2 regions of the Rhodoferax sp. ZS1R25 genome follow, and region 1 is predicted to be linked to the other one. Evidence: predicted binding sites of a transcription regulator. Region 1 holds the regulator's gene; the other holds the start of a gene.
What was found. Region 1 encodes FliA, which starts transcription of late flagellar genes. Its sites were predicted from a motif close to CTAAAGTTTNNNNNNNNNNNGCCGNTA; they were not measured.
Positions count from the first base shown of each region.

Region 2: the regulator FliA is predicted to act here: its motif matches at 9,909-9,935, upstream of AC097R_RS04315 (putative motility protein).

Region 1 is NZ_JBWMAZ010000005.1:62,421-78,116, forward strand. Features, by position in the region: gene flgL (flagellar hook-associated protein FlgL) at 1-1,084, opposite strand, end outside; gene flgK (flagellar hook-associated protein FlgK) at 1,116-3,059, opposite strand; gene flgJ (flagellar assembly peptidoglycan hydrolase FlgJ) at 3,076-4,002, opposite strand; gene AC097R_RS20640 (flagellar basal body P-ring protein FlgI) at 4,004-5,152, opposite strand; gene AC097R_RS20645 (flagellar basal body L-ring protein FlgH) at 5,219-5,938, opposite strand; gene flgG (flagellar basal-body rod protein FlgG) at 5,947-6,729, opposite strand; gene AC097R_RS20655 (flagellar basal body rod protein FlgF) at 6,748-7,488, opposite strand; gene flgE (flagellar hook protein FlgE) at 7,505-8,752, opposite strand; gene AC097R_RS20665 (flagellar hook assembly protein FlgD) at 8,777-9,421, opposite strand; gene flgC (flagellar basal body rod protein FlgC) at 9,439-9,843, opposite strand; gene flgB (flagellar basal body rod protein FlgB) at 9,873-10,319, opposite strand; gene flgA (flagellar basal body P-ring formation chaperone FlgA) at 10,497-11,237, shown strand; gene flgM (flagellar biosynthesis anti-sigma factor FlgM) at 11,332-11,661, shown strand; gene AC097R_RS20690 (hypothetical protein) at 11,701-12,081, shown strand; gene AC097R_RS20695 (RNA polymerase sigma factor FliA) at 12,102-12,818, opposite strand; gene AC097R_RS20700 (hypothetical protein) at 12,818-13,615, opposite strand; gene flhF (flagellar biosynthesis protein FlhF) at 13,608-15,047, opposite strand; gene flhA (flagellar biosynthesis protein FlhA) at 15,044-15,696, opposite strand, start outside.
Region 2 is NZ_JBWMAZ010000001.1:909,771-925,466, reverse strand. Features, by position in the region: gene AC097R_RS04370 (esterase/lipase family protein) at 1-122, shown strand, start outside; gene AC097R_RS04365 (hypothetical protein) at 119-382, opposite strand; gene htpG (molecular chaperone HtpG) at 556-2,538, shown strand; gene AC097R_RS04355 (hypothetical protein) at 2,678-3,112, shown strand; gene AC097R_RS04350 (extracellular catalytic domain type 1 short-chain-length polyhydroxyalkanoate depolymerase) at 3,253-4,278, shown strand; gene AC097R_RS04345 (ABC transporter substrate-binding protein) at 4,388-5,542, shown strand; gene AC097R_RS04340 (FKBP-type peptidyl-prolyl cis-trans isomerase) at 5,595-6,038, shown strand; gene AC097R_RS04335 (hypothetical protein) at 6,158-6,685, shown strand; gene AC097R_RS04330 (PQQ-dependent sugar dehydrogenase) at 6,695-8,014, opposite strand; gene AC097R_RS04325 (ferritin-like domain-containing protein) at 8,038-8,619, opposite strand; gene AC097R_RS04320 (M14 family metallopeptidase) at 8,717-9,859, opposite strand; gene AC097R_RS04315 (putative motility protein) at 9,970-10,173, shown strand; gene AC097R_RS04310 (M48 family metalloprotease) at 10,180-11,676, opposite strand; gene AC097R_RS04305 (LysR family transcriptional regulator) at 11,757-12,647, opposite strand; gene AC097R_RS04300 (glutathione S-transferase family protein) at 12,757-13,401, shown strand; gene AC097R_RS04295 (pyridoxamine 5'-phosphate oxidase family protein) at 13,403-14,365, shown strand; gene AC097R_RS04290 (hypothetical protein) at 14,664-15,017, shown strand; gene AC097R_RS04285 (DUF4288 domain-containing protein) at 15,105-15,515, shown strand.

The sequences.
Region 1 (15,696 bases):
CGTTGGCGTTGGTGGCCTTGCCGATGTCGTTGATGGCGGTGTCCAGCACGCTGAACACGCTGCGCTTGAAGGTCACGTCCACCGTGTCCCCCACGGCCGGGCTGCCGATCACGGTGGCACCGCTGTTCTTGTCGGTGGTGGGTGGGATGCCGTTGATGTTGAACGTCAGGCCGGGGATGCCGGTGATGGCGATCTTGGCGTTGCTGCCCGTGGCATACGAGGCGCTGGCGCCCGACACCAGGGGGGCGGGGCCGCTGACGGCTGGGGTCTCGGTGATGTCGTAGGTGACGGTGGTGGTGCCCGGCACGGTGGTGGAGTCCAGCGCCGTGAAGGTGATCTTGTAGGTGGGGTAGTCGGGGTTGCCCGCCGTGGCCTGGGCCAGCGCTGCGGTGCTGGCCACAGTGGCGCTGTTGCTCACCACCACGCCGTCGGTGGTCAGTGATCGGTTGGTGGGAATGGCGCCACTGGTGGTGTTGCCCACGGTGACGTTGAACACGCCATCGCGTGCGGGCTGGTTCATGAAGGCGCTTTCGCCATCCAGCGTGAACGGAATGGCGTACTGGCCGCTGGCCGCCTGGCCGGGCAGGCCGTTGAAGGTGTAGTCCGGCGCGACCGACTGCGGGCCCACAAACGGTGCCAGTGCGCTACCCAGTGCGGCAAACAGCGGCAGGCCATTGCTGTCCTTGGTATTGGCCAGCGCCAGGATCTGGTCGCGCATGCCGGTCAGCTGGCTGGCAATGGTGGTGCGCTCCGACGCGGTGTAGGCACCGTTGCCGGCGGTCACCACCAGCTCGCGGAAGTTCTGCAAGGCGTCGGTGATGTTGCCCAGGGTGCTTTCGGCCGATGCGATGGCGTTGCGCTGTGATTCGAGTGCGCGCTGGTCGGTAGCAATGCGGGCAATGCGGTTCATCGCGCGCTCGGCCTGGGCGGCGCCCGTGGGGTCGTCGCTGGCGCTGTTGATTTTCTTGCCCGAGGTCAGGCTCTCTTGCAGGCTGGCCAGCGTGGTCTGGCGGGATTGCAGGTTGCGCAGGGTGTTGTCGTAGGCGTTGGCGGACCCGAGCCGGGTAAAGGCGGTGGCGGTCATGCGTGTTCTCCAAGCGTCGGGCGCCTAGCGGCTACCGGGAAAGGCCCTGGATCAGGGTGTCAAAAATGCTTTGGGCGATCTGGATCATCTTCGCCGAGGCCTGGTAGGCCTGCTGGTACTGCAGCAGCTTGGCGGCTTCTTCGTCTAGGTTCACACCCGATACACCCGAGCGGTCTTTCTCTGCGTTGGTGGCAATGTTGCTGGACACCTGGGCCGAGTAGTTGGCGCTTTGCGAGCGGATGCCGATTTGCGAGATCAGGCCGGCGTAGCCGTCGGTCAGCGCGGCACCGTCAAACATGGGCTTGTCCCGCAGGTCCATCATGGCGCTGGCATTGCCGCCGCTGGTGGCGGCAAAGGCGTTTTGGCCAATGGTCACCGTATCGTTGGTCGCGGGCATGCCGGTCAGCGTCAGTGCAAAACCGGGGAAGCCTGCTGGCGTGTAGTTGATGGCCTGGCCCGATACATAGGGCTGGCCGGTCACACCGGGGGTCAGGGCGGTGTTGTCCACGATGTCGTAGGTGGTGCCGCCCACGCCATTGGTAAAGGTGACGGTGTAGCTGGGCTGGGGCACGGTGGCCGCCGTGGTGGCCATGGTCTTGGCGCTCAGGCTGGCCAGTGCCAGTGAGCCGGTGTTGGTGGGCTTGAGCGTGGCGGCCAGCGGTGCGGCCACGGCCAGCGCACGTGGGGTGGAAAATTCGCGCCCCACATTGCTGGCCGAGGTGCTGTAGGGCTTGAGCAGAAAGCGGTCGCCCGCGGTGGCACCGGCGGCACCGGTGGTGGTGATGGTCAGGCCGTCCAGCGTCACCGGGCTGCTCAGGTCCACGGTGCGCACCAGCCCGTCGCTCATGCGCTTCACCGAGGCATTGGGCGGGGTGGTGAAGTTGATCTCGTAGTCAGACGCTTCCAGCTTGGTCACATCTGCGACGGACAGGGTCATGCTCGCCGCCGAGGTTTGCCCCGTGGCTTCGTAAATGTTGGAACTGCCAAAGGTGGTGGGCGTGAAGATGTTGCCGCCCACATTGCCGTCCAGGTCCAGGCCCAGCTTGTGCTGGTCGTTCATGGCGGTGGTGATGCCCATGGTCAGGCGGCCCAGCAGGTTGCGGCCCTCGGCCAGGTCGTTGTTCTGAAAGCGCAGCAGGCCCGAGACTTCGCCGCCGCCCAGGGTGTTTTCGTCCAGCACCATGGAGCTGCCGTTGCGCGTGATGGCCAGCCGGCTTTTCAGCGTGTCGCCAAAGTCATCGGGCACGATGGACACGGGCGCCACCTCGGTGCCCAGCACCAGGGCTTGGCTGCCGCCGATGAAGACGCCCACGGTGCCGTCATCCGCCGGGATGGAGGTGGTCTGCACATACTGGTTCAGGTCTCGGATCAACTGGTCGCGACGGTCCAGCAGGTCGTTGGGCGGCTGGCCGTTGCCCTGGGCGCGCGAGATCTGCTGGTTCACATCGGCAATGTTGTGCGCCAGGGTGTTGATGGCGGTGACCTTTTCGCCGATGGACTGGGCGATGCCGCTTTGCAGGTCGTCCAGGCTTTGCGATGCAGAGCGCAGGCGACGTGCGGTTTCGTCCACGCGGGTCAGCGCCACGGTGCGTGCGGTCAGGTCGGTAGGGGAGCTGGCCACGTCCGAGAAGGCGTTCAGCATGTCGTTGATGCTGGCGCCCACGCCGTCGGTCCCGCCCTGGAAGATGTTGGTCAGCTGCGTCAGGTAGTTGGCGCGGGTTACGTCGGCAGACTGGGTGGTGGCGGCCAGCGTGCTTTGGCGGTTCAAAAACGAATCGAAGTTGCGCTGGATGGTCTGAATGGACACACCCTTGCCCAGGTAGCCACCGCCCGTGAACTGGCCAGCAACGGTTTGCAGCACCACCTTCTGGCGCGAATAGCCGGCGGTATTCACGTTGGCAATGTTGTTGCCCGTGGTTTGCAGTGCCACCAGGTTGGCCTGCAGTGCCTGCGCGCCGATGTTCAGAATGCCCATGGTGGTCGGTCTCCGTTTACACCTGCACGCGGCGCAGTTGCAGCGTGGTGTTGATGGCGCGGCTCAGCTTGGCGGCGTATTCAGGGTCGGTGGCGTAGCCGGCCTTTTGCAGGCCGCTGGCAAAGGCGTGGGCCGAGGTGGTCTGCTCGCGTGCCTTGGCGTAGCGGGGGCTTTCCGTGATCATGCGGGCGTAGTCCTTGAACGAGTCCTCATAGGAGTCGTAGGCGCGAAACTTGGCCACCTGCTTTTGCGCCACGCCGCCCACGTATTCGGTGGTGGTGACTTCGGCCACCTTGCCGGTCCAGCTGGCACCGGCCTTGATGCCAAACAGGTTGAAGGAATTGCCGCCGCCCTTGACCTTGATCTGGTGGTTGCCCCAGCCAGTCTCGTGGCCGGCCTGGCCCAGCATGTAGCTGGCGGGTATGCCGGTGGCTTTCTCCACTTTGCTGGCCACGTCTGAATGCTTTTTGACGAAGTCGGCCTGGCTCTCGGTGGGGGCGCGTTTGGTTTTCACCGGGGTGATCTTCGCGTCCATGCCCAGGTCCTTGGCCGCCGCCTTGGCGGGTTCGGTGCCGGTGGCCGTGGGGGGCGTGGTGCCGGGCATGGTCACGCCCATCTGGCGTGCCAGCTGCTGGGAGATCATCTCCGACAGGCCGCCAGGCTGGCCCGACATCTGCACGGCAAACTGCTGGTCCAGCATGTCAGCACCCAGGTCGCTGCCGGGGTTGTCCAGCATGCCGGATTTCATGCTGTTGCTGGCCTCGCGCATGCTTTTCACCAGCTCGCGCATGAACAGTGATTCAAACTGCTTGGCCGTTTCCTTGATGGTCTCCGGCGTGGCCTTGCTCGCGTCGAACTTCAGGTTGCTGAGCGACTGGGAATCAACCGCCAGGCTCTGCGAGCTGGAGAGTGACGAGGTGCCGTAGATGGATCCGTAGCTCATGTCAGATCACCTCCAGTTCCGCGTTGAGCGCGCCGGCCGACTTGATGGCTTGCAAAATGGCCAACAGGTCTTGCGGCGTGGCGCCCAGTGAATTCAAGGCCTTCACCACATCGGTGAGTTGGGCCGCTGCGGGAATCTGGATCAGCTTGCCGGGCTCGGATTTGATGTCGATATTGGCTTTTTCGGTCACCACGGTTTGCCCGCCGGACAAGGCGCTGGGCTGGCTCACCACCGGGGTGCTGGAGATGCTGATGGACAGGTTGCCGTGCGCAATCGCGCAGGGGCCCAGGGTCACGGCCTGGTTGAGCACGATGGAGCCGGTGCGTGAGTTGATGATGACTTTGGCCGCGGCCACCGACGATTCAATGGGCAGCTCTTCCATCTCGGCGATGAAGTTCACGCGGTCATTGGGGTTGCCGGGGGCCTTGACCTGCACGGTGCGGCCGTCTTGGGCCTGGGCCACGCCGGCGCCAAATTTGCGGTTGATGGCCTGGGCCACCTTGCGTGCGGTCTGAAAGTCCGACGAATTCAGGCTCAGGCTGATGCTGTCGCCCTCTTGCAGGTTGGTGGGTACAGCGCGCTCGACCTGGGCGCCTTCGGGAATACGGCCCACGCTGAGGTGGTTCACGGTGACCTTGCTGCCACCGGCCGCAGCGCCGGCACCGGCCACGATCAGGTTGCCCTGGGCCAGCGCATACACCTCTCCGTCCACGCCCTTGAGTGGGGTGGAAATCAGTGTGCCGCCCTTGAGCGACTTGGCGTTGCCCAGCGAGGACACGTTGATGTCCAGCGTCTGGCCGGGGCGGGCGAAGGCGGGGAGTTGGGTGGTGACCAGCACGGCGGCCACGTTTTTCATTTGCAACTGGGCGATTTGCGCGGCGGGCAGGGTCAGGCCCAGCTGTTTCATGTAATTGGCCAGGCCCTGCGAGGTGTAGGGCATCTGCGTAGTTTGGTCGCCGGTGCCGTCCAGGCCCACGACCAGGCCAAAGCCCGTCAATTGGTTGCTGCGCACGCCTTCAATGGCGGCGACTTCCTTGATACGGGTGGCTGACAAAGCGGTGCCGCTGGCTGCTGCCATCAGGAGCGCCAGGCACCAACCGCCTAGCCATGGGCGGCCTCGGGGTGTTACAGCTTGGTTCCGGTGTGTCATGTGCAGAGTCGGTAATGGGGACGGTCCGACTGGACCTATTACCCCTCGGCACTATTCTGGAGAACTTTAGAACGGATGAAAGTTCAAAAAGAACCGGGATAACCAGCCAACTGTTTGCGCTTCGCCCTGGGCGCCGCGGCCCTTGGACTCCACGCGCACGTTGGCGACCTGCAGCGAGCTGATCACATTGTTGGGTTGCAGCATGCGCGGGTTGACCGTACCGGTGAACCGCATCACGTCCACATTCTGGTTCACACCAATCTGCTTCTCACCGGCCACCACCAGGTTGCCGTTGGGCAGCACTTCGACGACGGTGGTGGAGATGGAGCCGGAAAATGTGTTGGCGGCTTCGGTGCCGCCTTTGCCCGAGAAATCGTTATTGGTCTTGGCAGACATTTCCAGGTTTTTCAAGTCCGGACCCAGCATGCTGGGCAGGGGCGGGGTGATGGCCGAGTCGATCGAGCTGTTGCGGTTCACCGTGGACTTGGAGACCTGGCTGGCGGCCAGGCTTTCGACGATCTGGATGGTGACGATGTCACCCAGCGCGCGGGCGCGGCTGTCTTCAAACGCCGGGCGGTAGGTGGCCAGGTGGAACAGGCTGCCGCCGGAGGGCTTGGTTGGTGCGACGTTGGTGGCGGCACTCAGCTCGGGTTTGACTTCGGCAAAGTCCACCACCGCCTTGGGCGGAATGCCTTGGCAGGCGCCCAGCAGCAGGGTGCTCGCCAGTGACAGGTAAAAACCACATCTAGCCCCCGTGAAATATGCGCCAGTAGCTACTTTTTTCATAGCAAACCTCACAGCTGTCCTAATTTTTGCAGCATCTGGTCCGAGGTCTGGATGGCCTTGGAGTTCATCTCATACGCGCGCTGGGTCTGGATCATGGTCACCAGCTCCTGCACCACGTTGACGTTGGAGGTTTCCACAAAGCCCTGCATCACGGCGCCCAGGCCGTTGGAGCCCGGCACGCCCGCATTGGGCTGGCCTGAGGCCACGGTTTCCTGGTACACGTTTTGCCCCTTGGGCTCCAGGCCGGCGGGGTTGATGAAGCTGGCCGTGGTGATGGTGCCCACCGACTGGGGGGTGGTGGTGCCCGGCACCGTGGCCGACACGGTGCCGTCCTGCGCGATAGAGAGGTTGGTGGCATTCGCCGGCACGGTGATGCCGCCTTGCACCAGCAGGCCGGAGGAGGTGACCACACGGCCCTGGTTGTCCAGCTGGAAGGCGCCGTCGCGGGTGTAGCCGGTGGTGCCGTCGGGCATGGTCACCTGGAAGAAGCCGTTGCCCTGGATGGCCACATCGAGGTTGTTGTTGGTCTGCTGCAGGTTGCCCTGCGAGAAGGTGCGGCTGGTGGCCACCGTGCGCACGCCCAGGCCCACTTGCAGCCCGGTGGGCAGGGTGGACTGTTCCGAGCTGTTGGAGCCCACCTGGCGCAGGTTTTGGTACATCAGGTCTTCGAACACCGCATGGGCTTTTTTGAAGCCGTTGGTGGAGACGTTGGCCAAGTTGTTGGAAATCACGTCCAGCTGCATTTGCTGGGCTTCCATGCCGGTCTTGGAGATCCAAAGGGAGTTGATCATGGTGTGTTTCCTGGGGGGTTAGCCTTGCAAGCCAAGCAATTGGCCGGCCGAGCGGTCGTTGGATTCGGCGGTCTGCATCAGGCGCATCTGCGCTTCAAACTGGCGGGCGGTCTGGATCATGCCGACCATGGATTCGATGGCGTTGACGTTGGAGCCTTCCAGCACACCGACCTGCACCCGGGCGGTGTCTTCGTTGTTCATGGGGTCGCCCGACAGCGTGCGGAACAGGCCGTCGTCACCGCGCTTGAGCGGGTCGTCGGCCGTGGGCACGGCCAGCTTGAGCCGACCAATCACGTTGGCGGGCTGACCGCCCACCTTGGCGCTGATGTTGCCGTCCGGGCTGATGCTCAGCTCGGCCCCGGCGGGTGAGGTGATGGCGCCGCCGTCACTGGACAGCACCTGGCGGCCGTTGCCGGTGGTCAGCGTGCCGTCGGTGGCCACTTCGAAGTTGCCGTTGCGGGTGTAGGCCTCGGTGCCGTCCAGGCCCTGCACGGCAAACCAGGCGTCGTTCATGGCCATGGCGTCCAGGCTGCGGCCGGTGCGCTGGGCCGGGCCGGGGGTGTTCAGGTGGCCGGCCGTGGCCTCCACCGCAAACACGCGGGTGGTGGCGCCTTCGCCGCGCAGCGGCACGGCACGGTAGGTGGCCAACTGGGCCCGAAAGCCATTGGTGGACACGTTGGCCAGGTTGTTGGACAGGACGGCCTGGCGGTTGGCCGCCGCGTTGGCGCCCGTCATGGCGGTGTAGATCAGGCGGTCCATGGTGGTCTAGCCTCGGTTAGCGCAGGTTGACCAGCGTGGACATCACCTGGTCCTGCGTCTTGATGGTCTGTGCGTTGGCTTGGTAGTTGCGCTGGGCGGTCATCATGTTGACCAGCTCGGCGGTGATGTCCACGTTGGACTCTTCAATCGAGCCCGCACGTGTTTCGCCAAACTTGCCAATGCCGGGTTTGCCCAGCACCACGGGACCGGACTTGAAGGTCTCCAGGTACTCACCACCGCCCACGGGCGCCAGGCCCTGCAGGTTGCGGAAGTCGCCCAGGGCAATCATGCCGCCGGTCTTCAGGGTCTGGCCGTTGGAGTAGCTGGTGCTGATCACGCCCTTGCCGTCAATGGCCAGGCTGGTGAATTCGCCTGCGGCATAGCCGTCTTGCGACAAGGCCGTCACGCTGTAGGCCGCACCAAACTGGGTGACACCAGAGATATCGACCGTCATGGCGCTGGGGATCTTGCCGGTCGGTTCGTTGGGGTTGTTGGAGGTGATCGTGCCGCTGGGAATGGTCAGCGTGAACCCTGCAGGACCGGTGACCTTGCCCGTGGCGTCAAACGTCATGGTGCCGATCGGGGTGGCGCTGGTCAGGTCGGTATACACGTCCCAGGAATTGGCAACCGTATCGGTCTTCTGGAAGTACAGGTTGGCCGAAGACGCCACACCCTGGGCGTCGTACACGCTGATGGAGGTGCCGTAAGTGGCGCGCGGCGACGGCGTGACACCGGCTGCCACGGACTGGGTAGCGTCCTTGGCGCGGGCGTCCAGGTTGAACTCGGCCGTGATGGCTGCGGTGGCCTTGGCGGGAATCGGGGCACCGGTGGGCATCACCAGTTTTTGCGGGCTGATGCTGGTGGCGGTGCCAGTGTTGTCGGTGGGGTAACCCATCAAGAACGAGCCGGTGTTGGTGATCAGGTTGCCGGTCTTGTCCAGCTTGAATTCGCCGTCGCGGGTGTAGGCAATGGTGCCGTCGGTCTTGGTCACCTGGAAGAAGCCACCCCCGTTGATGCCCACGTCCAGGCTGTTGCCGGTGATGTTAATGTTGCCCTGCGAGAACTGCTGCGCGATGGCCGCCGTGGCCGCGCCGATGCCGGCCGCACTGCCGCCGCCCGTGCCCAGCGATCCAGCCACCAGCTCGGAGAACTCATTGCGTGACGACTTGAACCCCACGGTGCTGGAGTTGGCAATGTTGTTCCCAATGACATCGAGGCTTTTGCTCGACACATTGAGCCCGGAGAGTCCTGTTTGAAAGCTCATGGCGTGGTCCTTGTGGGTGGCGAATTAGAGAATGACTTTGATGGCGTCGTAGGCAACGGTTGCGCCGCTCTTGAGGCTGAGGTTCAGCCCACCGGTGCCGGTGCTGACGGATTCGATGGTGCTGCGCGTCAGCGGTGTGACATCGACCGCCTTGCCGCTCAGCGTGGCCGTGACCTTGAAGACCGGTGTGGTGGTGCCGGTGTAGCTGCTGGCGTCCCACTCGAAGTTATGGCGGCCTTCGGCTTGCGCGCCCATGTTGATGGTGCCCAGCACCTGGCCGCCCTGGGTCAGCACTTGCACGGTGACCTTGTCGGCCTCGCCGGCCAGTTGCAGACTGCCTTTGCCCACGCCCGAGCTCACCGACAGGCTGTTGCCCTCGGTCAGTACCTCGCGGCCCACCATGGAGGCGCCCTGCAGCACCTGCATGGAGGAGAACTGGGTGGCCATGGACTTCATGGTCTCGTTGAGCTCCTGGATGCCCGACACCGTGTTGATCTGTGCCATCTGGCTGGTCATCTGGGCGTTGTCCATGGGGTTCATGGGGTCCTGGTTGTTCAGCTGGGCTACCAGGAGTTTCAGGAAACGGTCCGTCTGGGCCTGCGCGCTGGTTTGCGTGGTGCCCGTGGCGGATGTGTTTGTCGAGCTGGTGTTGCTTACGCTGGCGACCATGGTGTGTGCCTCTGAGGTTATTGACCCATTTGGAGCGTCTTGAGCAGCAGCGTCTTGGCTGTGTTCATGACTTCCACGTTGTTTTGGTAGGACCGCGAGGCCGAGATCATGTTCACCATCTCCTCCACCGGGTTCACGTTGGATTGGGTGACGTAGCCATCGGCATCGGCCGACGGATGGGTCGGGTTGTGCACGCGCTTCAGGGGGTCATTGCTTTCCCTGATGGAGCTGACCTTGACGCCCGAGGAGGCGTCCGAGCCCATGGGCACGGTCTCAAACACCACCTGGCGCGCTTTGTAGCCTTGGCCGTCGGGGCCGGCTACCGCATCGGCGTTGGCCAGGTTGCTGGCGACCACGTTGAGGCGCTGCGACTGGGCGCTGACGGCGCTGCCAGACACATTGAAGATGGAAAACATGGACATCGTGGGACTCCTCAGTCGTGGTCAGAGGCCTACTGGCCCTGAATGGCACTCAAGATTGTTCTGGATGAGCCGTTAATGAAGCGAAGGGTGGCTTCGTAGCGCACCGAGTTGTCCACAAAGTTGGCCCGCTCGCGGTCCAGGTCCACGCTGTTGCCGTCCATGGCGGGTTGCGTTTGCACCGTGTAGTCCAGCTTGGAATCGCCCAGGGCGCCGCTTCCATTGGCACTCGGCAGGGGAATATGACGTGCATTGGTGGTGCCATCGCTGGACAGGCCGGCGCTGCTGCTGGTGGACAGGCGCACGCCCTGGCTTTCGCCAATGGCTTCGCTCATGGCCTGCTTGAAATTGACGTCACGGCCGGAGTAGCCAGGCGTGTCCGCGTTGGCGATGTTGCTGGCAATGACGCGTTGACGCTCGGCGCGCAGCACCAAAGCTTTCGCTTGAAAGTCCAGGGCGTTGGTCAAATTGGCAAACATGGGCTACCTCGGCTAAGGGCGTCCGGTCCAGACGGAGGGGCCGGGATGGGGACGTGCGGCAATTATGGGAAAAGCTTTAATTTCTTAGCGGAGGAATAGCGGGGGGATTGGCCTGCATTTGGCGGGTTTGCGCGGGCGAGGGGCTGCCTATAGTTGCTGCAACTTAGGAGTGCCGCCATGTCCCCGTGCTTGCGATTCGCGCATCTGCTGCCCCGCTGGCTGCGTGGCGGCTTGGCGTTGGCCGTGCTGGCCGTGGTGCCTGCTGCCTGGGCCCAAGACATGGCGCTGGGCGATTTGCAGGCGTTCGCGCAGCGCTGGGTGCGCGATACGGTGGCCAAAACCAATGCGGACAACCCGGGCCTGCGCATGGAGTCGAGCGTGGGCGCGCTGGATGGCCGCTTGCGGCTGGCGGTCTGCGGCAATGTGGAGGCGTATGTTCCGCCCGGTGCCCGCCTGTGGGGCCGCAGCCGCGTGGGTTTGCGTTGCGCCGACGGCATGGGCCGCTGGAATGTGTCCTTGCCCGTGGTTGTCAAGGCCGTGGGCCCGGCCTGGGTGTTGAAGAGCCAAGTGGTGGCGGGTGCCACGTTGGCGGAGTCGGATGTGATCGAGGCCGAGGTGGATTGGGCCGAAGAGCCCTCAGCGGTGCTGCAGGAGCGCCCCCTGTGGGTGGGACAAACGGCGACCCGGCTGCTCAGTGCAGGCCAGGCCTTGCGCCAGGGCATGGTGAAGCCGGCGCAGGTGTTTCAGGCTGGTGCCTCGGTACGGGTGGTCGCACAGGGCCCTGGGTTCCAGGTGTCCAGCGATGCCCAGGCCCTGTCTGCCGGGGTGGTGGGCCAGCAGGCCCGGGTCCGCATGGACAACGGGCGGGTCACATCGGGCATGGTGCTGGATGTTCGTACAGTCAAAATTGACCTTTGAGTCCAACTTCCTGTGCAAAGAACCCTAAAGTCCGTCATGATCTGGCCGATAACAATCCCACGAGGCCGCGCTTATCGCGGCTTTGGAGAATGCCATGAAGATAGGTCAACCCTCAGATATCCCCTCGTCCGTCACGCCCACGGTGTCCGGTGCTGCCCAAAAAGCGGCCCAGAGCAGCAGCGCCAGCACGGCTGCGACCAACAGCGCGGCCGAAGGCACGCGCTCTGCGGGTGTGGCCGTCACCGTGTCCACGTTGGCGCGTTCTCTGGAGAAGCCCGAGCGCAGCGATGCGGATGTGGACACCCAGAAAGTCGCCTCCGTGAAAGCGGCCATCGAAGATGGCACCTATGTGGTGAACGCCGAGGCGATTGCCGACAAGCTTCTTTCCAACGCGCAGGAAATGCTGAACCGCACCACGCGGTAAATCCGGCCTGCGCACTATCTACGGTGCGGAGGTTTCAGGATGTCTAAGGATTCACAATCGCGGTTTGACGCACTCGAGCAGCAGTTCGGCGCAGTAGCCGCTGCCCTGCGTGATGGCGACACTTCCCAACTGGAGTCTCTGAGCAGCCAGCTGCAGCAAATGACGGTGGAATTCGCGCGCGAGTTGGAGGTTTTCTCGGCCAAGTCGGGCATCTCCTCGACCCAGCTGCGCCGTGCCAAAGCCCTAAGCCAGGGATTTCCGGTGTTGCGTGAAAGCCTGTTGCGCCGACAAGCCTTGGTAGACCAGGCTCTCCAGGTGGTGGTTCCCGCCACCCAAACCCAGACCTATGCGGCCCCGACAGCCAGCCCTTACGGTGCGGGCCCGAAGGCTTCCGGCCGTTTCCAAAGTTTCACGGCCTGAGGGCTAAGCGATCCCCCTGCTCAGTGGGATCGCATCTTTGCCCGCAGCCGGGCGATGGACTGGCTGTGCAGCTGGCAGACGCGCGATTCGGTCACTTCCAATACTGCCGCAATTTCCTTGAGGTTCATGTCCTGCTCGTAGTACATGCTCATGATGAACTGTTCGCGCTCGGGCAGGGCCTTGATGGCGGTGACCAGTGACTGGCGCAGGCGCATGTCCCGCAGCATATTCAGCGGGTCGGCATCGTTGTCGGCCACGTGGCGGTCCAGGAAGGTGTCATCGTCTTCGTTGCGCCGCGTCATGTCTTCCAGGTAGACCAGCTGCGTGCCGCGCACCTTGCCCAGCAGACTTTGGTATTCGGCCAGGCCCATTCCCAGTTCCGCCGCAATTTCGGATTCTGCGGGGCTGCGGCCCAGCACATGCTCCAGCTTGCGCATCGCGACTTCAATTTCCTTCTGGCTCTTGCGGGAGCCGCGCGACATCCAGTCGTTTTCACGCAGCTCGTCGAGCATGGCGCCGCGAATGCGCTGGGTGGCAAAGGTCTCAAACTGCACGCCCTGCGAAGCCTCGAAGCGGGTAAGCGCGTCCGACAGCCCAATCAGTCCGACCTGGATCAGGTCATCCACTTCCACGCTGGCGGGCAACTTGGCCATCATGTGGTGGGCCAGGCGGCGCACCAGCGGCTGGTACTGCTTGATCAAAGCGGTACGGTCCAGCTGTCCTTTGGCGGAGTACATCAGTGTGCCCCTGTGGGGTAGTGGTGGCGCACCGTGGGCGCATAGGGGCGGTGGGGAGCGGACCAGCCGCTGTTCAGCGCCATGGCATTTTCCAGCAGGCCCAGCACCAGCCGGCCGATGCTGGCCGAGGGGCGCTCATCGGTGGTGGGGGCCGGAATGTTCAGGGCGTTCACTTGGTAATTCAAAAAGTATTTGGCGCAGTCGTTCAAGCTGGTGGGCGTGCGGTTTTCGGACACCGGTGTTTTGGCTCTTGCATTGTCCATCACATTGACAATGGTAGGTTCCAGTGCACCTTTGAGCAACAGGCGTTTGAGGGCCAAATAACTGGTTAGCAGCGAGGCTTTGGCCGTGGACACGGCCAGCACCGGGCGCACGCCGCTGCCGTGCAGCAAATGGGCCAGCGTTTGCGCCGTGCTGTACACAATCACCACACTCTCGTGGGGGAATAGTCCTCCGGCATCTACCAGCGAATGCATGCCGGTAGCGCTGCCGCTGGCCAGGGTTTGCAGCCCCAGCCGTGCCGGCAGAACCGTCCACGAAGGCGCATCGGATACGGCTGGCGGCGCCATGGAGTAATCAAACAACTGGGCCAAACCCGGGTTGTCCGGGGTTTCCAGCACCGTGCCGTCCAGCACCGTGACCGGGTGGCCGAAACCGACCAGGGCATTGCACAGTTGCAGCAACAGTGGGAGTTCCACCTGCTCGTCACCATGGCTGACCATGGCGATGAGCTTGGGCGCAGGGACGACTGCCAGGTCCAGCAGACCTGCGGCCTGATTGATCGGGTGATCAAGCATCCAGGCGCCCCTGGCCGGTGGCCGCGTTGCTGGACTGGCTGAAGAAAAAGCCCAGGTCGCTGGCCTTGGGGTCGTAGGCGGACACGCCGGCCGTGCGCATGGACATGCGCACCAGCTTGGCTGCGACAGCGGGTTCCCAGTCTTCAGGCACGCGCTGGCCGTTGGTCACACCGCGCAACACCAATTGGTGTCGGATGACGGCATCGAGGGCGGGGCCGAGTTTCACGGCCTCGTCGGTCTTGGACAGAATGGCTTGCAGCGTGGTGGGGGTTTTGAAGCAGGCCACGGCTTCGTCCAGCGTGTCCCCATGGCCACCCGCATTGAGCACCAGCAGGCGCTTGATTTTGGGCAAGTCCAGCAGCTCCATCAGTTCGCGCTTGCGCGGGTCGCGTGGGGCAATGCCGGTGGTGTCAATCAACACCATTTTCTTGTTGGCCAGCAGCCCCAGCAGATCTTGCAGGGCGGCCTTGTCATGCGCCAGGTGGGCCACGACGCCCAGCATCTTGCCGTAGGCACGCAGTTGCTCATGGGCACCCACACGGTAGGTGTCCAGGGTGATCAGGCCCACGCTACCGGGGCCATGGGCGCGGGCGCACTGGCCGGCCAGCTTGGCGGCGGTGGTGGTCTTGCCCACGCCGGTGGCGCCTATGAGGGCAAACACGCCGCCTTCTTCGTGCAGGGGCGGGCTGCTGGCGTCGGTGCGCAGGTTGCGCTCCAGCACGTCCATCACCCAGCGCACCGATTCCGCCGCATCCATGTCTTCAGGCATGCGCTCCAGAATCGTGCGGGACAGTGTGGGCGAGTAGCCTGCGCGAATCATCTTCAGCATCAGGTTGGACTGGATGGGATTTTGCCGCGCCTGGCCCAGCCAGTTCAGGGTATTGAAGCGGTCTTCAATCAGCTCCTTCATGGCGTGCAGCTCATCCATCATGTTTTGCGGCACGGCAGGAGCGGGCGTATAGCTTGGCGGCTTGCGTGCGGGCACCGGCCTTTGGGGGGCGGCTTCTACGTCCATGCTGATGCGCTTGAGCGCCGGCGCCTGGGGTGGCTCGGGGGCCACAGGCGGGGGCAGGATGGTGGTTTGGGGCTGGGTTTGCGCGGCCTCGTGGCGGCGGCGCATCATGCGCTCGCGCACATAGTCCTGGAACGACAGCGTGCTCATGGCCAATTGTTCTGCATCGTCCTCCACTTGGCTTGCCACATCCTGGTAGCTGGGTGGCGTGCTGTTGCGCGGCGCGGGCTGCTGTTTGTTCCCTCCGGGCTTGCCAGCGTTCTGGTCCAGTGTGGCCAGCGTGTCTTCGGCGGTGGCCACCACTTCCACGCCGTTTTCGGTGGGGCGGTTGGACAAGATTAGGGTGCCATCGCCAAAGGCCTGGCGTGCTTTGGCAAGGGCTTCGCGTGAGGTGGCGGCGGTAAAGCGTTGGATGTTCATGGTGTTGCGCCTCTCAAAATCGGGCCGATGCGGATGGTGTGGGTTTCAGGTATTTCGCTGTGCGCCAGTACTTGCAGGCGGGGGGCCACGCGGCGCACCAGGCGCGCAATCGAGCCGCGGATCTGGTCCGGCACCAGCAGGCAGGCGGGCACGCCAATCTCTTCCTGTTTCAACGCGGTCTCGGCTGCGGTGCGGGTCAGCATGTCGGCCACGCCAGGGTCCAGGGCTGGGCCCGATGTGCCGCCCAAGGCCTGCACCAGCAGACGTTCCAGGCTGGGGTCGATGGCAATCACATTGAGCTCGCGGGTCGGGCCATAAATCTGCTGCACGATGGCTGGCGACAGCGCCACGCGTACACGCCGGGCCAGCTCGACCGGATCGGTGGTGGCGGTGGCGTGTTCGGCGATGGATTCGATGATGGTGCGGATGTCGCGGATATGGACCGACTCGTCCAGCAGCAGTTGCAAAACCTTTTGGAAAACCGCCACCGAGACCATCTTGGGAACGACTTCTTCGATGAGTTTGGGGGCCAGCTTTGCCACGTGTTCCACGAGTTGTTGTGTTTCTGTCCGGCTCAGTAACTTGGCGGCCTGGACTTGCATCAAGTGTGACAAATGGGTGGCCATGACGGTCTCGGAATCAACCACGG
Region 2 (15,696 bases), on a different contig from region 1:
TGGTGTTTGCCAAGCCCAACCAGTGCATTGCCTACCAAATGAACCACATGGAGCTGCTGCACCGCCCGGAGGTAACCGCGCAGCTACTGGCCTGGCTGACGCCGGGCGCGGGGCCAACTTAGCGTTTGTCGGGCGGCGGTTCGCCGTCCAGGCCCGCCGGCTGGGTGGGCTCGTAGCCATGGGGCGGGGGCGTCCCCGCAGGCTGGCCCTCATCCAGCAAGCCGCCCACACTGGCCTCCCACAGACCCCAGGCGGTGTCGGTATCGCTCTCACTCACTTCGGGCACGGGCAAGGGGTCCAGCAAGCCGTCAAAAGGCTTGGGGGCCGCGGAGGGTGTGGCCGCCCGCTTGTCAGGGGGCGGCGTGGTCTGGTCCGGTTTCATGGTCTTTGTTTCTTCCCTGAATGCTTTTTTTGGCAATGTAGCGCTAACGCCCGCGCGGGGGAAGGGGCCCGGCTTGAAAAAGTCCGGCCTCGCCCATAATTGAGGGTTGCTCGCGCCGCAGGCACCGCCTGACAGGCGCGTAAACCGTTTTATTGAGACTCAGAGACCTATCTATGACCAAGCAAACCATGAATTTCCAGGCCGAAGTGGCACAACTGCTGCACCTGGTGACCCACTCGCTGTACTCCAACAAGGAGATTTTCCTGCGCGAGCTGATCTCCAACGCATCGGACGCCTGCGACAAGCTGCGCTTTGAGGCCATCAACAACAGCGGCCTGTACGAGAACGACCCCGAGCTGAAGGTGAAAGTCACCTTCGACAAGGACGCCAAGACGCTGACCATCACCGACAACGGCATTGGTCTGAGCCAACAGGAAGCCATCGACAACCTGGGCACCATCGCAAAAAGCGGCACCAAAGACTTCGTGAGCAAGCTCACCGGCGACCAGAAGGCCGACAGCAACCTCATCGGCCAGTTCGGCGTGGGCTTTTACTCTGGCTTCATCGTGGCCGACAAGATCACTGTCGAATCGCGCCGTGCCGGTTTGCCCGCCGACCAGGCCGTGCGCTGGGTCAGCGACGGCGGCGCCAGCGGTGGTGGTGCGTTTGAGGTGGAAAGCATCACCCGCGAAGCCCGCGGCACCAGCGTCATCCTGCACCTGCGCGACGACGCCCAGGACTACGCCCAGGCCTGGAAGGTCAAGGGCATCATCAACAAGTACTCCGACCACATCAGCCTGCCCATCCAGATGGAAAAGGAAGAGTGGAAAGACGGCGAACTGATCAACCCGTCGGATGAAAACGGTGGCCGCCAGCCCGGCGCCATGGTCAAAACCGGCGAGTGGGAAACCGTCAACAAGGCCAACGCCATCTGGGCGCGCGCCAAGAAGGACATCACCCAAGAGCAGTACGACGACTTCTACAAGCAGATCAGCCACGACTTCGAGGCGCCGCTAGCCCACACGCACAACCGCGTGGAAGGCAGCACCGAATACACCCAGCTGCTGTACATCCCCGGCAAGGCGCCGATGGACCTGTACAACCGCGAGAAGTCGGCCGGTGTGAAGCTGTACGTCAAACGCGTGTTCATCATGGACGACGCCGAAGCCTTGCTGCCCACCTACCTGCGCTTTGTGAAGGGCGTGGTCGATAGCGCCGACCTGCCACTGAACGTATCGCGCGAACTCCTGCAAGAAAGCCGCGACGTGAAGGCGATCCGCGAAGGCTGCACCAAGCGCGTCTTGGGCATGTTGGAAGACCTGGCCAAACACGACAAGCTGCCCGAAGCCGGCGCGGATGGCGTAACCGATGTGGTGTCGGAAGAAGACAAGGCCCAGGTGGGCAAGTACAGCAAGTTCTACGCAGAGTTTGGTGCCGTCTTGAAAGAAGGTCTGGGCGAAGACTTTGCCAACAAGGAACGTCTGTCCAAGCTGCTGCGTTTTGCATCCAGCACCACCGACAGCGTCAGCGTGTCGCTGGCCGACTACAAGGCCCGCATGAAGGAAGGCCAGGAGGCCATCTACTACATCACCGCCGACAACGCAGCCGCCGCCAAAAACAGCCCACAGTTGGAAGTGTTCAAGAAGAAGGGCATCGAAGTGCTCTTGATGACCGACCGCGTGGACGAATGGGCGCTGAACTACCTGCACGACTTCGACGGCACGCCCATGCAGTCCGTCGCCAAGGGCGCGGTCGATCTGGGCAGCCTGCAAGACGAGGCCGAGAAGAAAGCCGCCGAGGAAGCCGCGGAAGCCTTCAAGCCCCTGCTGGCCAAGCTGAAAGAGGCGCTGAAGGACAAGGCCGAAGACGTGCGCGTCACCACCCGCCTGGTCGACAGCCCCGCCTGCCTGGTGGTGCAAGACCACGGCATGAGCACCCAACTGGCCCGCATGCTCAAGCAAGCTGGCCAGCAAGCACCCGAAGTGAAGCCGGTGCTGGAAGTCAACGCCGAACATGCGCTGGTGAAAAAGCTGGACGGCTCGGTGCATTTCAACGACCTGGCCCACATCCTGTTTGACCAGGCGCTGCTGGCTGAAGGCGGATTGCCTGCGGACCCGGCGGCGTACGTGAAGCGGGTGAATGCCTTGCTGGTGTGATGCAAGAGGGGGTTAGAAGCAAAACTGGCCTCTAGCCCCCGTGGAATATGCGCAAGCAGCTACTGAATTGGTAGCAAATCAAGCCTCAGAGTCGCAAGACTGCTGAGGCTTTTTCGTCGAACCCCACGCGAGAGACATCATGCCCCTACCCCTCACCGCCCCACACCTCCCTAAACCCGTCTGGCTGCTGCTGGCCATGTACTTCATCGCCAGCCTCACGCACTTTGCACACAACGCGGAATTCATTGCCATCTACCCCAACATGCCCGCCTTCATCACGCGGGAGACGGTGTACTGGGCGTGGCTGGCCGTCAGCTGCCTGGGGGTGGCGGGACTCATCGTGAGCCGCATGGGGCTGCATGCGCTGGGCGCAATGCTGCTCATGGCGTATGGTGCCTGCGGGCTCGATGGGCTGCTGCACTACACACTGGCCCTGTGCGCCGAACATACCCTGGCGACCAACCTGACGATCTGGTTTGAGGTGCTGGCGGGGTCTGCGCTGGCACTGGGTACCGCAGGCACGCTGTGGCGCAGTGCAGCCCTGAAGCAGCGTCCGACCAAAGCTCACACTTAGTCCGTTCGGCCACCCGCCTGTGTGTGGCAACACACCCAGAAAAGTAACGGCCTCGCCTACCGTGAAGGCCATGGGGGTGATGCTGCGTGGCCGCATTGTCCTGGGGTCTTTTCCTGCACGGGCTGCGACGCACACCACCTATGGCCAAACGATGGATGAAGAGCTTTTTTACCAAGGCCATGCAGCGCCAGGTGGGCGCGTTGACCCGCAGTGCGCTGCGGGCGGGTAAGAAAGCGAGCAAGCTGGCCACCAAGGCAGTACCCAGAAAGCGCAAGACCGCGGCGCCGACAACGAACCACTGGCGTACCGGGATTGCGGCAAGCCCTGGCGGGCTGCGGCGCTACCACCTCTTTCACCCGACCGGAAAACTGCCGTCCAGCCAAATCCCCTTGGTGGTGATGCTGCACGGTTGCGGGCAGGATGCCCGCAGCTTCGCCAGCAGCACCCACATGAACCGCTTGGCGGCGTCGGCGGGCTTTATGGTTCTGTACCCTGAGCAAGACCGGGTTGCCAATGTCCAGGGCTGCTGGAACTGGTTTGACACCCGCTCTGGCCGCGCGCTCCGAGAAGCCACCAGCATCCTGTCGGCAATCGATCACATCCGCGCCACCTACCCCGTTGATGCGCGTCGCATTGTGGTCGCCGGCATGTCGGCCGGGGCCAGCATGGCTGCGCTGATGGCGTTGCACCACCCCGAGCGCTTTCTTGCGGTGGCCATGCACTCCGGCGTGGGCCCGGGCATGGCAGAGTCCACCGCAACGGCGCTGGCAGCGATGCGCGGCCGGATCCCCAAAAGCGCCACCTCACTGCACGCCCCTGCAATCCCTCTGCCCGCGCTCCTGGTGATTCAGGGCAACCGGGACACCGTGGTCGCACCGTCCAACGGTGCACTGGTGGTACAGCGTTGGGCGGCGACTGCGGGCGCCAAAGCTGCGCCCCCAAGAACGGTACAGCGTGGCACACGCTATGCGGTCGCGCTGCGTGAATGGAAAGTTGGTCGACGCGTCTTTGCCACCTTGGCGGAGGTGGCGGGCCTGGGCCATGCGTGGAGCGGCGGTGCTGCAACGCAGGCCTTCGCAGACCCTGCGGGGCCCGATGCGTCGCGCATGGTGTGGGCGTTTGCACAACGTGAACACACGCTGCGTGGTGCAACGCGCAATGCCTGAGCGCCGGAGCGGGCCACAGATGGGGGTTTTCCTTAGGTTGTCCGGCGTGTGACAGACCACGGCGCACCCGTGCCCGCACACTGCCGCACGTTTTCAACTTGAGGCCCCGATGCACTCTTCCTCTCCCGCATTCACCCGGCGCCAAGCGCTGGGCACCTTGGTCGCCGGCGCATTGCCTGTGCAAGCGGCGTTGGCCCAAAGCACGGTGTCTGCCGACAGCGGCGACATCGTGATTGGCCAGAGCGCGCACCTGAGCGGACCACTCGCCTCCACGTTGGCCGCGGTGCTCAAGGGGCAAGACCTTGCGCTCGCCGAATTCAACGACAAGGGCGGCGTGAATGGCCGGCGCGTGAAGCTGGTGACGCTGGACGACGCTTACGACACTAAGCTGTGCATGGACAACGTGAGCAAGCTGGTGGACGAGCACAAGGCCATTGCGCTGTTCGGCTTTGCCAACACCGCGGGCGTGGCCGCTGCCATGCCCGTGCTGATGGAGAAGAAGGTGCCGTTGATTGGCGTGTACTCCGGCTCGCCCAGCCTGCGCGCCAAGCAGCACCCCTACTTCTTCACCACCACCGCCAGCTACCGCGACGAGGTGGTGCAGATGATGCGCAACCAGGGCGCGCTGGGCCGCTCGCGCGTGGGCCTGGTTTACAACAACAGTGCGTTCGGCAAGCTCATGCTGCCCGTGGTGGAAGAGGTGGCCAAGGAGCAGGGCATCACCATCGTGGCCAAGGCCTCGCTGGAGATGACCGGCAGCGACGCCAATGCGGCCGCGCAGGCCATGGCCGCCGAGCGCCCGCAGGCCGTCATCATGATGGCGTTTGGCCCCTCGCTGTTTCCCTTCATCAAGGCAGCGCGCGCGCAGGTTGGCGCGCCACTGTACTGCCCGGGCATTGCCAATTCGCGCCAGCTGATGGATGCGCTGGGCGATGAGGCGCGTGGCCTGGCGTACACCGTGGTCATCCCCTACCCCTTCACCGCCACGCAAAACCTCACGCGCGATTTCCGCAAGACCATGGCCGCCGCCGGCCTGCCCGTGGACTACGACCATTTCTTTGGCTACCTGAACATGCGCACACTGCTGGCCGTGCTGGTGCGTGCGGGCAAGAGCATCACGCCGCAAACCATGGTGAGCACCTTGGAGCGCATGAAGAACGTGGACATTGGCGGCTACACGCTGGACTTCAGCCCCACCAACCACCATGGCTCCAAGTTTGTGGAAACCGTGGTGGTGGGCCCGGGCGGACGTTACATGCGCTAACACCCTGGGCTGACACAATGCAGGCTGGATGAACTCTTCAACACTGCCTGACATGAACACCTTTTTGCGACACACCGGCTTGGCTTTGGCTCTGGCTGCCAGCTCCCTCACCTGGGCCCAAAACGCCACCACGGCTGCGGCCGCCAAAGAAGACGGCGCCGTGGTCAGCAGCACTGGGCTGGTGTACCGCTCGCTCAAGGACGGCAGCGGTGCCAGCCCTAGCGCCACAGACAAGGTGAAAGTGCACTACCGCGGCACCTTCCCCGATGGCCGCGAGTTCGACAGCTCGTACAAGCGCGGCGAGCCGATCGAGTTTCCACTGAACGGCGTGATCAAGTGCTGGACCGAGGGCGTGCAGCGCATGAAGATAGGTGGCAAGGCCAAGCTGACCTGCCCACCGCAGATCGCCTATGGCGAGCGTGGCGCGGGTGGCGTGGTGCCCCCGAATGCAACGCTGGTGTTTGAGGTGGAACTGCTGGGCATCAACGGCAAGTAAGCCGCGCGCTGTGCGTGGTGCGGCGCACCGACACACAGCCTTCACCCCTTCCACAATGGGTCGGACTCCACGGGCAAGCGCCTGCTGGGGCCGGCCCATTTTTTGATTGGAGTGCCCGCATGACCACAACTGCCCACCCTGGCACGGACCACCGGGTGTCCGCCCTCTACACCACCCGGGAAGAAGCGACGCGCGTGCAAGCCCGCCTGGTCGACCTGGGGTTTTCTGCGGACCGCATCGAGATACTGCAGGACATGCCCACCCACTCGCCGACCGAGGGCAGCGACGAAATTCTCAAGCATATGGTGGTGGACGGCGCCATCGGCACAGCCGTAGGAACCGGCGTGGGTGCCGTGGGCACCGCCCTGCTGTGGGCGGCCAATATCACCCTGTTTGTAGCCAGCCCGCTGGTTGCACCGCTGGCCATGCTGGGCTGGTTTGCCAGCGTGGGCGGCATTGTGGGGGCGGTGGCCGGCACTGCCAGCAAAGAGGGGCGCTTTTCTGAACTGGTGATGGACGCCATCAAGTCCGGCAGCGTAGTGCTGGTGGTACACACCCAAGGCGAAACGGAGCGGGCGAAGGCCGCCGACGAAATCAGCAAATCACTACTGGGCCAAGGCCAGGCCGCCCTGTCGCAGTCGGCATGAGCGGCCGGTTCAGTGGGGCCCCGCGGCCCGGCTGACCCGCCACACCACATTGCCCACATCGTCGGCCACCAGCAAGGCGCCGCGGGTGTCCAGCGCCACGCCCACCGGACGTCCGCGCGCATGGCCGTCATCGGTAAGGAAACCCGTCAACACATCCTGCGGCGGGCCGGATGGCAAGCCCTTGTCAAAGGGCACAAAGATCACCTTGTAGCCGCTGCGCGGGCGGCGGTTCCAAGAGCCGTGCTGACCAATGAACATGCCCTGCACAAACCCCGCTGCCAACTGGTTGCCCTGGGCAGATGCCAAGCCCAGGGATGCGGTGTGGGGGCCCAGCGCGTAGTCTGGCTGGCGGGCACTGGCCACCAGGTCGGGGCGCGGCGGCGTCACCCGGCTGTCCACCCGGCCGTAATAGCTATAGGGCCAGCCATAAAAGGCGCCGTCGTCCACCTGCGTCAGGTAGTCGGGCACCAGGTCGCTGCCAATTTCATCGCGCTCATTCACCACCGTCCACAGCGCTCCGGACGTAGGCTCCCAGGCCATTCCGTTGGGGTTGCGCAGCCCCGAGGCAAACACGCGGTGCGCACCGCCAGGCAGGTCCACCACCCAGATGGCCGCGCGCTCGGCCTCCACCTCCAGGCCACTTTCGGCCACATTGCTGTTGGAGCCCACCGTCACGTACAGCTGCTGGCCGTTGGCGCTGGGGATGAGATTTTTGGTCCAGTGGTGGTTGATGGGGCCGGCGGGCAGGTCCACCAGCGTCTCGCCCGGCACGGTGATCTGCAGATCGCCGGGCGCATAGGGAAAGCGCAGCACGGCATCGGTGTTGGCCACATACAGGGTGTTGCCCACCAGCGCCATGCCAAACGGGGAGCGCAGCGCATCAATGAAGACAGTGCGGGTATCGGCCACGCCATCGCCATCGGTATCGCGCAACAGGGTGATGCGGTTGGCACTGGGCACGCCGGCCCCGGCACGGCGCATCACCAGCCCCATGATCCTCTCGCGCAGCGAGGGGTGGGCATCGGGCTTGGCGGGCGCATTGCTCTCGGCGACCAGCACATCGCCGTTGGGCAGCACATACAGCCAGCGCGGATGGTCCAGGCCGCTGGCAAACGCCTGCACCTGGGTTCCTGCCACGGACTCGGGCATTTGCCCCGGCGCCCAGCCCACCGCCAATGCGGTGTTCACGGTCGGTATCAGCGTGGGGGCGGGTGGCGGCAGTGTGGGGTGGGGCCCGGTCCCCGCGGACACCGGTAACGTGGCGGTCTCACCGCACGCAACCAGTGCGGCCCCCACCACACACGCCAAAGCAACCAGGGCGCAGCGCATGGACACTAGGCCTAGTGATAGGACTAAATGATGGCGTGCAGGCCCAACGTCTGCTGGGCCGGAGGTGGCACGGACGGCACATGCTGCAGTAGGTCCGACAGGTCATCGGCGTGTTCTTCTTCCACCGCCAAAATGGCTTCCAGCAGGCGCCGTGTGGTGGGGTCCTGGTCGCCCAGGTAGCCAATGAAGTGGCGGTAGCTGTCGATGGCGATGCGCTCGGCCACCAGGTTTTCCCGAATCATGTCTGACAGCGTGGGCCCCTCCCGGTACTCGGCGTGGCTGCGCTCCAGCAGCGTGTCGGGGGCAAAGTCGGGCTCGCCGCCCAATTGCACAATGCGCTCGGCCAATTGGTCCGCATGGACCAGCTCTTCGTTGGAATGGGCCAGAAACTCAGTGGCCACGGCCTGGGAATGGATGCCGCGCGCCATGAAGTGGTGGCGCCGGTAACGCAGCACGCACACCAGCTCGGTGGCCAGCGCGCTGTTAAGCATTTTCAGCACCGCAGGACGGTCGGCGGTGTAGCCCTCGGTCACCGCACCCTGCTCCATGTGACGGCGCGCGCGCTCACGCAGTGCACCTACATCAATCTCATCAGACTTTCTCATTTGCAGCACCTCCAAGACATGGTCCTAGCGTTTCCAGGAATGTCCTCAGCATGGGGCCAGCGCCCCATTTGAACTGTGCGGTGCCGCACACGCGGCGCTAGAAACCCACCTGCAACAGCGGCTGCAGCACGCTGGCGCCCAGTTTGCGGGAGCGCTCGCCGCTCCAGCCGTTCAGCACGTCGGGCAGATTGGCGTTGTCCTTGAAAGGCATCTCGATGGTGAAGGCTAGGCAGCCGAACTGCTGGGCGATCCAGTTGGTGGCCAGCGTCATATTGGCCTGGCCTGCGGCCGTGCGGCCGTAGTTCACTGTGTCCTGAAAATCCGGGCAACTGGCCAGCCAGACAGCCTTGAAGGCGTCTTCCAGCTCGGCCACGCGCGGGCTGTAGCCCGGCGTACCCTCGGAGCCCACCACAAAGTTGTAGGGCAGGCCTTCGTCGCCATGCACGTCCAGGCACAGGTCTACCCCCGTGTCCAGCATGGCTTGGCGCACCAGCAGCACCTCGGGCGATTTATCGGCACTGGGGGCGGCCCACTCGCGGTTCAGGTTGGCACCGGCGGCGTTGGTGCGCAGGTTGCCCAGCACGGCGCCATCGGGGTTCATGTTGGGCACCACGTAAAACACGCAGCGGTCCAGCAGCACGCGTGCCGCCGCGTCGTCACCGTCCAGCAAGCGCTCCAACATGCCTTCCACAAACCACTCGGCCATGGATTCGCCGGGGTGCTGGCGGGCGATCACCCAGACCTTCTTTTTGTCTTCCAGCGGCGTGGTGCCCGCCTCGTCGGTGATGCGCAAGAGCGTCATGTCGCGCCCCTGCACAGTGCTGCCCAGGCGCTGCAGCTGCACCCAGGGGGAAGCGCCGACCGAGCCCAATAGGTCCAAGTGCTGCTCGTACGAATAGGGCTCGAAATAGGCGAAGCACACGGCCTGCGCCATGGGGGTCAAGCGCGCGGTCATCTCCTTGCCGTCGTACTGGGTGTCGATGCGGCTCCAGTGCTGGCGGTCGTGGCTGGCCAGCACTTGGTAGCCCTCCCAGCCCTTGGGGTAGGCGCATTCCGATGCGTTCAGAAACCGCAGCGTGACGGGCTGGTAGGCCGCGCCATGCAGGCAAAAGTGAAACCACTGGGCAAAGTCGGCGGCGCTGTCCTTGCGGATGCGCAGCTGGATGTCCTGCGGGCTGTCCAGGCGCACCACATCGATGGCGCCGGAGTCAAACTGGGTGGAGATATGGAGGGATGGCATGGGGCAGTGCGGTTGGGTCCAGGGGGCCGGGCCATTGTAGAAGTCGCCCTCAAGTTCGGGCCACTGGTGGCCGATAACCCCCTACCGCCCTTTGCATTTCCGGAGTTCCCATGAACATTGCCAGCACCCCCGCCGTGCAAGCCGCCAGCGCTGCCGCCCAAGGCAGCACGGCCGATGCCGTGAACATCCTGGTGCTGAAAAAGGCGCTGGATATGCAAGCTGTGTCGGCGGCCACCCTGCTACAGGCCCTGCCCCAAATGCCGCCCCTGGCCACCAGCGGCACCGTGGGCACCAAGCTCAACACCTTCGCCTGAGCCTTCTTACTGGCTTTCCACCACCTTCACCAGCTGCCCCACTGGCGGCTCACCACCACCGTAGAAGCCGTTGATCAGGCGCAGCTGTTGTTCGGGCCGCGCAATAGGAGAGCTTTTGGCTAGCTCCACAAAACCGCCTTTGGGGTAGGGTACGGTTTTGAGCCCCCAGGGCCGGGCCGCGGCCCGGTCTTGCGCCGTTAGCGCCCTAAAGCTACTCTCCACCTCACGCACCTGGGCGCGAGCGCGCTGCAGGGCGTTGGCGTCTTTTGCGCTGGTTTGCAGCAGGTAAATCTTGTCGCCCGGGCCGGTGACCACGGTGGCCTCTAGCGCCTGGGTCTGACCATTGCTGTCGGCGCGGGCGCCGGCAAAGCGTGTGGCTGGCAGGCCGTTGAAGGTGGTGGTTTCTACCCGGCCCTGGGTGGGCTTGAGCACATTGCGGATGACGTCGGTATGCGTCTTGCCAGCCTGCGGCGGTACCAGGCGCACCACCACGGCGGCGTCGCGCGCGGTGTTCAGCAGCGCCAGCTGTTCGTTGTCGTTCTGGATGTACCAGCCCACAGGCGCGGTGATCGCAAAGTTCAGCGGCTCGTGGTAGAAATTGCGCCCCCGCGTCAGGCCCTGGGCAGCGCTGTCACCAAAGGTCACGCCCGACATCACCTTGAGGTAGCGCGTGCGGCCCTCGTCGCCATAGGCGCCCTGGGTTTTGTACTGGGCTGCCAGCGCCGTAATGGCCTGCAGGCGCTGGTCGTTGCTGGGGTGGGAGGCCAGCCAGTCGCTCTGCGCCGGCACCGGGCGGCCTTCGGCCTTGGCCTGGTCGGCGGCAAAGCGCTCCTGGTTTTTCAGCACGGTGATCACGTCCACCATGTTGTGCGGGTCGTAGTGGGTGCGCGACAGGTATTCGGCGCCCAGGCCATCGGCCTGTAGCTCCTGGTCACGCCCGTAAGACGCGATGTAACCCGCCGCCACGGTTTGCGAGGCCTGGCTGGCCAGTTGCCCGGCGCCGCCAAAACCCTGCCCCTCCAACACGGCACCCAGCACCGTGGCCGCAAACACCCCCAGCCCTGCCGTCTGCTGGCGCGTGGCGCGCTGGGCGCCGTGGCGTGCGGTCACATGGCCAATCTCATGGCCCATCACGCCGGCCAGGTCGGCCTCGCTGTCCAGGTAGGCCATGATGCCGCGCGTCACATACACATAGCCGCCGGGCAGCGCAAAGGCGTTGATCTCGGGGCTGTCCAGCACCGTGAAGTGCCACTGCAATTGGCTGCGGTGGCTTTGCGCGGCCAACTTCTGGCCCAGCGCATTCACATAGCTTTGCACCGCAGGGTTGGCGTAGACGCCATATTCCTTGAGTACCTCCGCATGGCCCTTGGCACCCTCGGCCACTTCGTCTTCCTCGCTCATCACCGAACGCTCGGTCTGGCCAGTGACGGGGTTGACGGTGGCGGTGCCGCAGCTGGTGAGCATGAGCGCCGCAAGCACGGCGCTGGAGATTTTTTGTTTCATGGCATTCCCTTTCTAACAAGAGGAGATCTTAGGGGCCTGACGGGGCTGCTCCGTGCGATGCAATACGGTGGGCCGTGCATTTAGGGCGCCAGCCCTTTCAGGTCCTGCTTGATGAAATCGATGAAGGCCCGCGTGCGGGCCGGCAGCAGCCGGGCATGCGGGTACACCACGTGGATCGGACGGGGTGGCGGCTCGAAATCTTCCAGCACCAGCTGTAGCGTGCCCTGCGCCAGATGCGGCGCCACCTGGTACGAGATGAACATGCCAAAGCCCATGCCGGCCAGGCAGGCATCCAGCACCGGGGCGTTGTGGTTGAAGGTGAGGTTGCCGGTGATGGGTACCGTGAAGGCCTTGCCCTGCGCATGGAAGGTCCACCACGGGCCGCTGGCCCCCAGAAAACGAATGCAGTTGGCCTGCAGCAGGTCGCGCGGGTGCGCGGGCACACCGTGGCGCGCCAGGTACTCCGGACTGGCCACCACCAGGCGGCGCAAGCTCCCCAACGGCTGCGCCACCAGCGAGGAGTCTTCCAGCGCGCCAATGCGAATGCCCAGGTCCAGCCCCTCTTCCAGCAAATTCACCACGCGGTCGGCCAGCATCACACTGCACTGCACGCGGGTGTGGCGCTGCACAAAACGCATGACCACGGGGGTGACATGCATCTGCCCGAACATCACCGGCGCGGTGATGTGGAGCTGGCCCGCGGGTTCGCTGGCGTCAGCGCTCAGTGCGGCCTCGGCCTCGCCCACGGCGCTCAGCACCTGGCGGCAGCTCTCCAGGTAATGCTTGCCTTCTTCGGTGAGCGACAAACGCCGCGTGGTGCGGTGCATCAGGCGTACGCCCAGGTGCGCCTCCAGCGCGGCCAGCGTGCGCACCACCGCCGGCAGCGACGAATCCATGGCGCGAGCCGCTGCCGTCAGGCTGCCCTGGTCGGCAATGTGGGTGAACGCCTGCATGGCTTTGAGCTTGTCCATGCGGCATATTAGACCGATATATGGATGAGTTAAATGTGTTTCTCACCATTTATCAATTTCAAAGCAATAAACACAATGGGCGCATCGTCACTTTGCTGGAAAGCCCGCCATGAGCCCCTTGCGCCCCGCCACTCCCATTCGCCTGCACCGCATGCCCCTCTCGGGCCACTGCCACCGGGTGGAGCTGTTTCTCTCGCTGCTGGGCCTGCCGGTGGAGCTGGTGGAGGTGAACATGGCAGCCGGCGCCCACAAGGCACCAGCGTTTTTGCAGCTGAACCCGTTTGGGCAGTTGCCCGTCATTCAGGACGGAGACGTGACGCTGACCGATTCCAACGCCATCCTGGTCTACCTGGCCAGCCGCTACGCGTCCGATGCCAATAGCTGGTTGCCACGCGACCCGCTGCAGGCGGCTGCGGTGCAGCGCTGGCTGTCGGTGGCCGCCGGCCCCTTGGCGTTTGGTGCGGCAGTGGCCCGGGCCATCGTCGTTTTCAAGCGCACCACGCAGCCAGACGAAGCCATCCAGCGCGCCCACAGCCTGCTGGCGGTGATGGAGGCGACGCTGCAGCACACCGACTATCTGGCGGGCAACCACCCCACGCTGGCCGACATCGCCAACTACAGCTACACCGCGCACGCCCCCGAAGGCCGCGTGGCGCTGGACGCCTACCCGCACGTGCGCGCCTGGCTGGCGCGCATCGAGGCGCTGCCCGGTTTTGTGCCCATGGTGAAGACGCCGCTGCAACAGGCTGCCTGAGATGACTGGCCACCTGCCCGAGCGCGCCTTCCACACTGGCGAACAGGCCTTGCAAGCCCGCGTGGGCGTGCGCGAGCGCATGGCCGAAGTGGGCAACATCGTCATGCGCGACCACATGCCCGACCAGCATCGCGGCTTCTTTGCCCAGTTGCCGTTCATCGTGGTGGGCTCGGTGGATGCCGATGGCCAGCCCTGGGCCTCGGTACTGGCCGCGCCACCCGGCTTTGTGGCCTCGCCCGACGACCAGACCCTGACGGTGGAGGCGCTGCCACTCGCAGCCGACCCACTGCACACCAACCTGCACCCTGGTGCACCCATCGGCCTGTTGGGCATAGAACCGCACACGCGCCGGCGCAACCGCATGAACGGCGTGGTGAGCGCGCTGCACGACCAGGGCTTTGCTGTGCAAGTTCAGCAGAGCTTTGGCAACTGCCCCAAGTACATCCAGGCCCGCAAGCCGGTGTACCTGGCGCCCGATGCCAACGCGCAGCCAGTGGTACACCGCGCTACCGAGCTGGACGCGGCCGCACGCCAGATGCTGGCGCAGACCGACACCTTCTTCATTGCCACCGCCTACACCGGCACCGACCTTGAACAGCGCGGCCCGGCCCATGGCGTGGACGTATCCCACCGCGGTGGCAAACCCGGCTTTGTGCGGGTGGAGGGCAACACCCTGATCGTGCCCGACTTCATCGGCAACTTCTTCTTCAACACGCTGGGCAACCTGGCCGTGAACCCGCGCGCAGGTCTGCTGGTGGTGGACTACACCACGGGCGACCTGCTGTACCTGGCGGTGGATGCGGAGATCATCTGGGACGGCCCGCTGCTGGATAGCTTTGTGGGGGCGCAGCGGTTGCTGCGTCTGCAGGTGCGCAGCATGGTGCGCATTCATGGGGCCTTGCCACTGCGTTGGGGTGCGGCGCAGTTGTCGCCGGTGTTGGGGGCTACGGGGAGTTGGAATTAAGGCTGGCAGAATTTGTTGCAATTCTTTGGTCGACGTAACAGCGACCTTCAAACTACGACTTCCGCTATGCGGCGGAAGCGGACGTCCGCAGATTCACCCGAACGGGGGATATTCAGGACCGAGGTAGGTCTTCAAAATCGGAGACTGTCACGATTTTAATGAGAGCAGTTTGCACAAGCTGCATGTGAAATATGCCATTTTTTGCAACCCACACCTTCACTTTATCCCGCAGTGCATTGCGGCATGAATTTCGATAAGTCCGGCAATGCATCGGCTATCTGCACGCGCTCGAGTTGCAATGCGCCCCCTCTCAGGCGTTGTCATTCGCAAGCTCATGGGGAGCATCTTTCCGCGTCGAAATGACTACGGAAATGGCTCATTTGAAGAGCTGGTCCCCGAGCTTGCTCGATTTGGAATAACTACGATTGGAAAGTTTCGTCGCTTGATGACCAAGCATCGGAAGATGCTGCTACGGATAGACCGCGATCGACTGGCTCCCTGGGAGGAGAGGCATTTTTCCGATGACTTCGGGGAGGAATTTGTGAAAGATGCGGTGCGAAGACAATACTGGTTTGCTTATCCTGGTCTGGTCCGCACGGCGGCAGAACTTGAATTTGGTGAGGCGGCTGCGATTCATGTCGATAAACCTTAAGTTTCCAATCGATACGGCCCCTCAACAGCGGAAGGCGGCTTCGCCGCAAGAGTTGGCGTCGCGGTCATCTTCACGTTAGGTGCCCCAATGCAAGATCGCCAGATTATTCACAGCAGTATCTCCCCGGTTGGCTGGTATGTAGCTTCGTACATCCATCGTTTTGTCGCGCTCAACCAAGACAACGAACGCGACTCAAAGCGATTTGAGGTTTGGGAAAACACGATCTTGATTGCCGCCCAATCACCAGAAGAGGCTTACGAAAAAGCAATTGCAATTGGCAGGAAGGGGTGCGAGCCCTACGAAAACAATCTCGGTCAGTGCGTACAGTTTCTATTTGAAGGACTCACCTCGCTGTTGCCGATCTATGAAGAGCTTACCGACGGCGCAGAGATTATCTGGGCCAGAAGGTCGCAATCACTCAAGGCAATGCGCAAGCGAATCAAACCCAAAAGTGAGTTGGAGGTGTTTCAAGATGCCGATGCCTCACCCCTTCTTTGAGCGGACCCGCCTACCGCGGCATGTTTGAGTCAACCAGTAAAGACGGCTTTAGAGCGATGCGAAAGTCGGCTATCAGTCTGAAGTAGCCCTCCAAACCAACTCACCAAGGCGGGTGGTGGGGCCCATGGGCGCAGGCCGCACTCGCGGTTGCCACAGAGCAAGCGTGCCAAGCACAACGTTA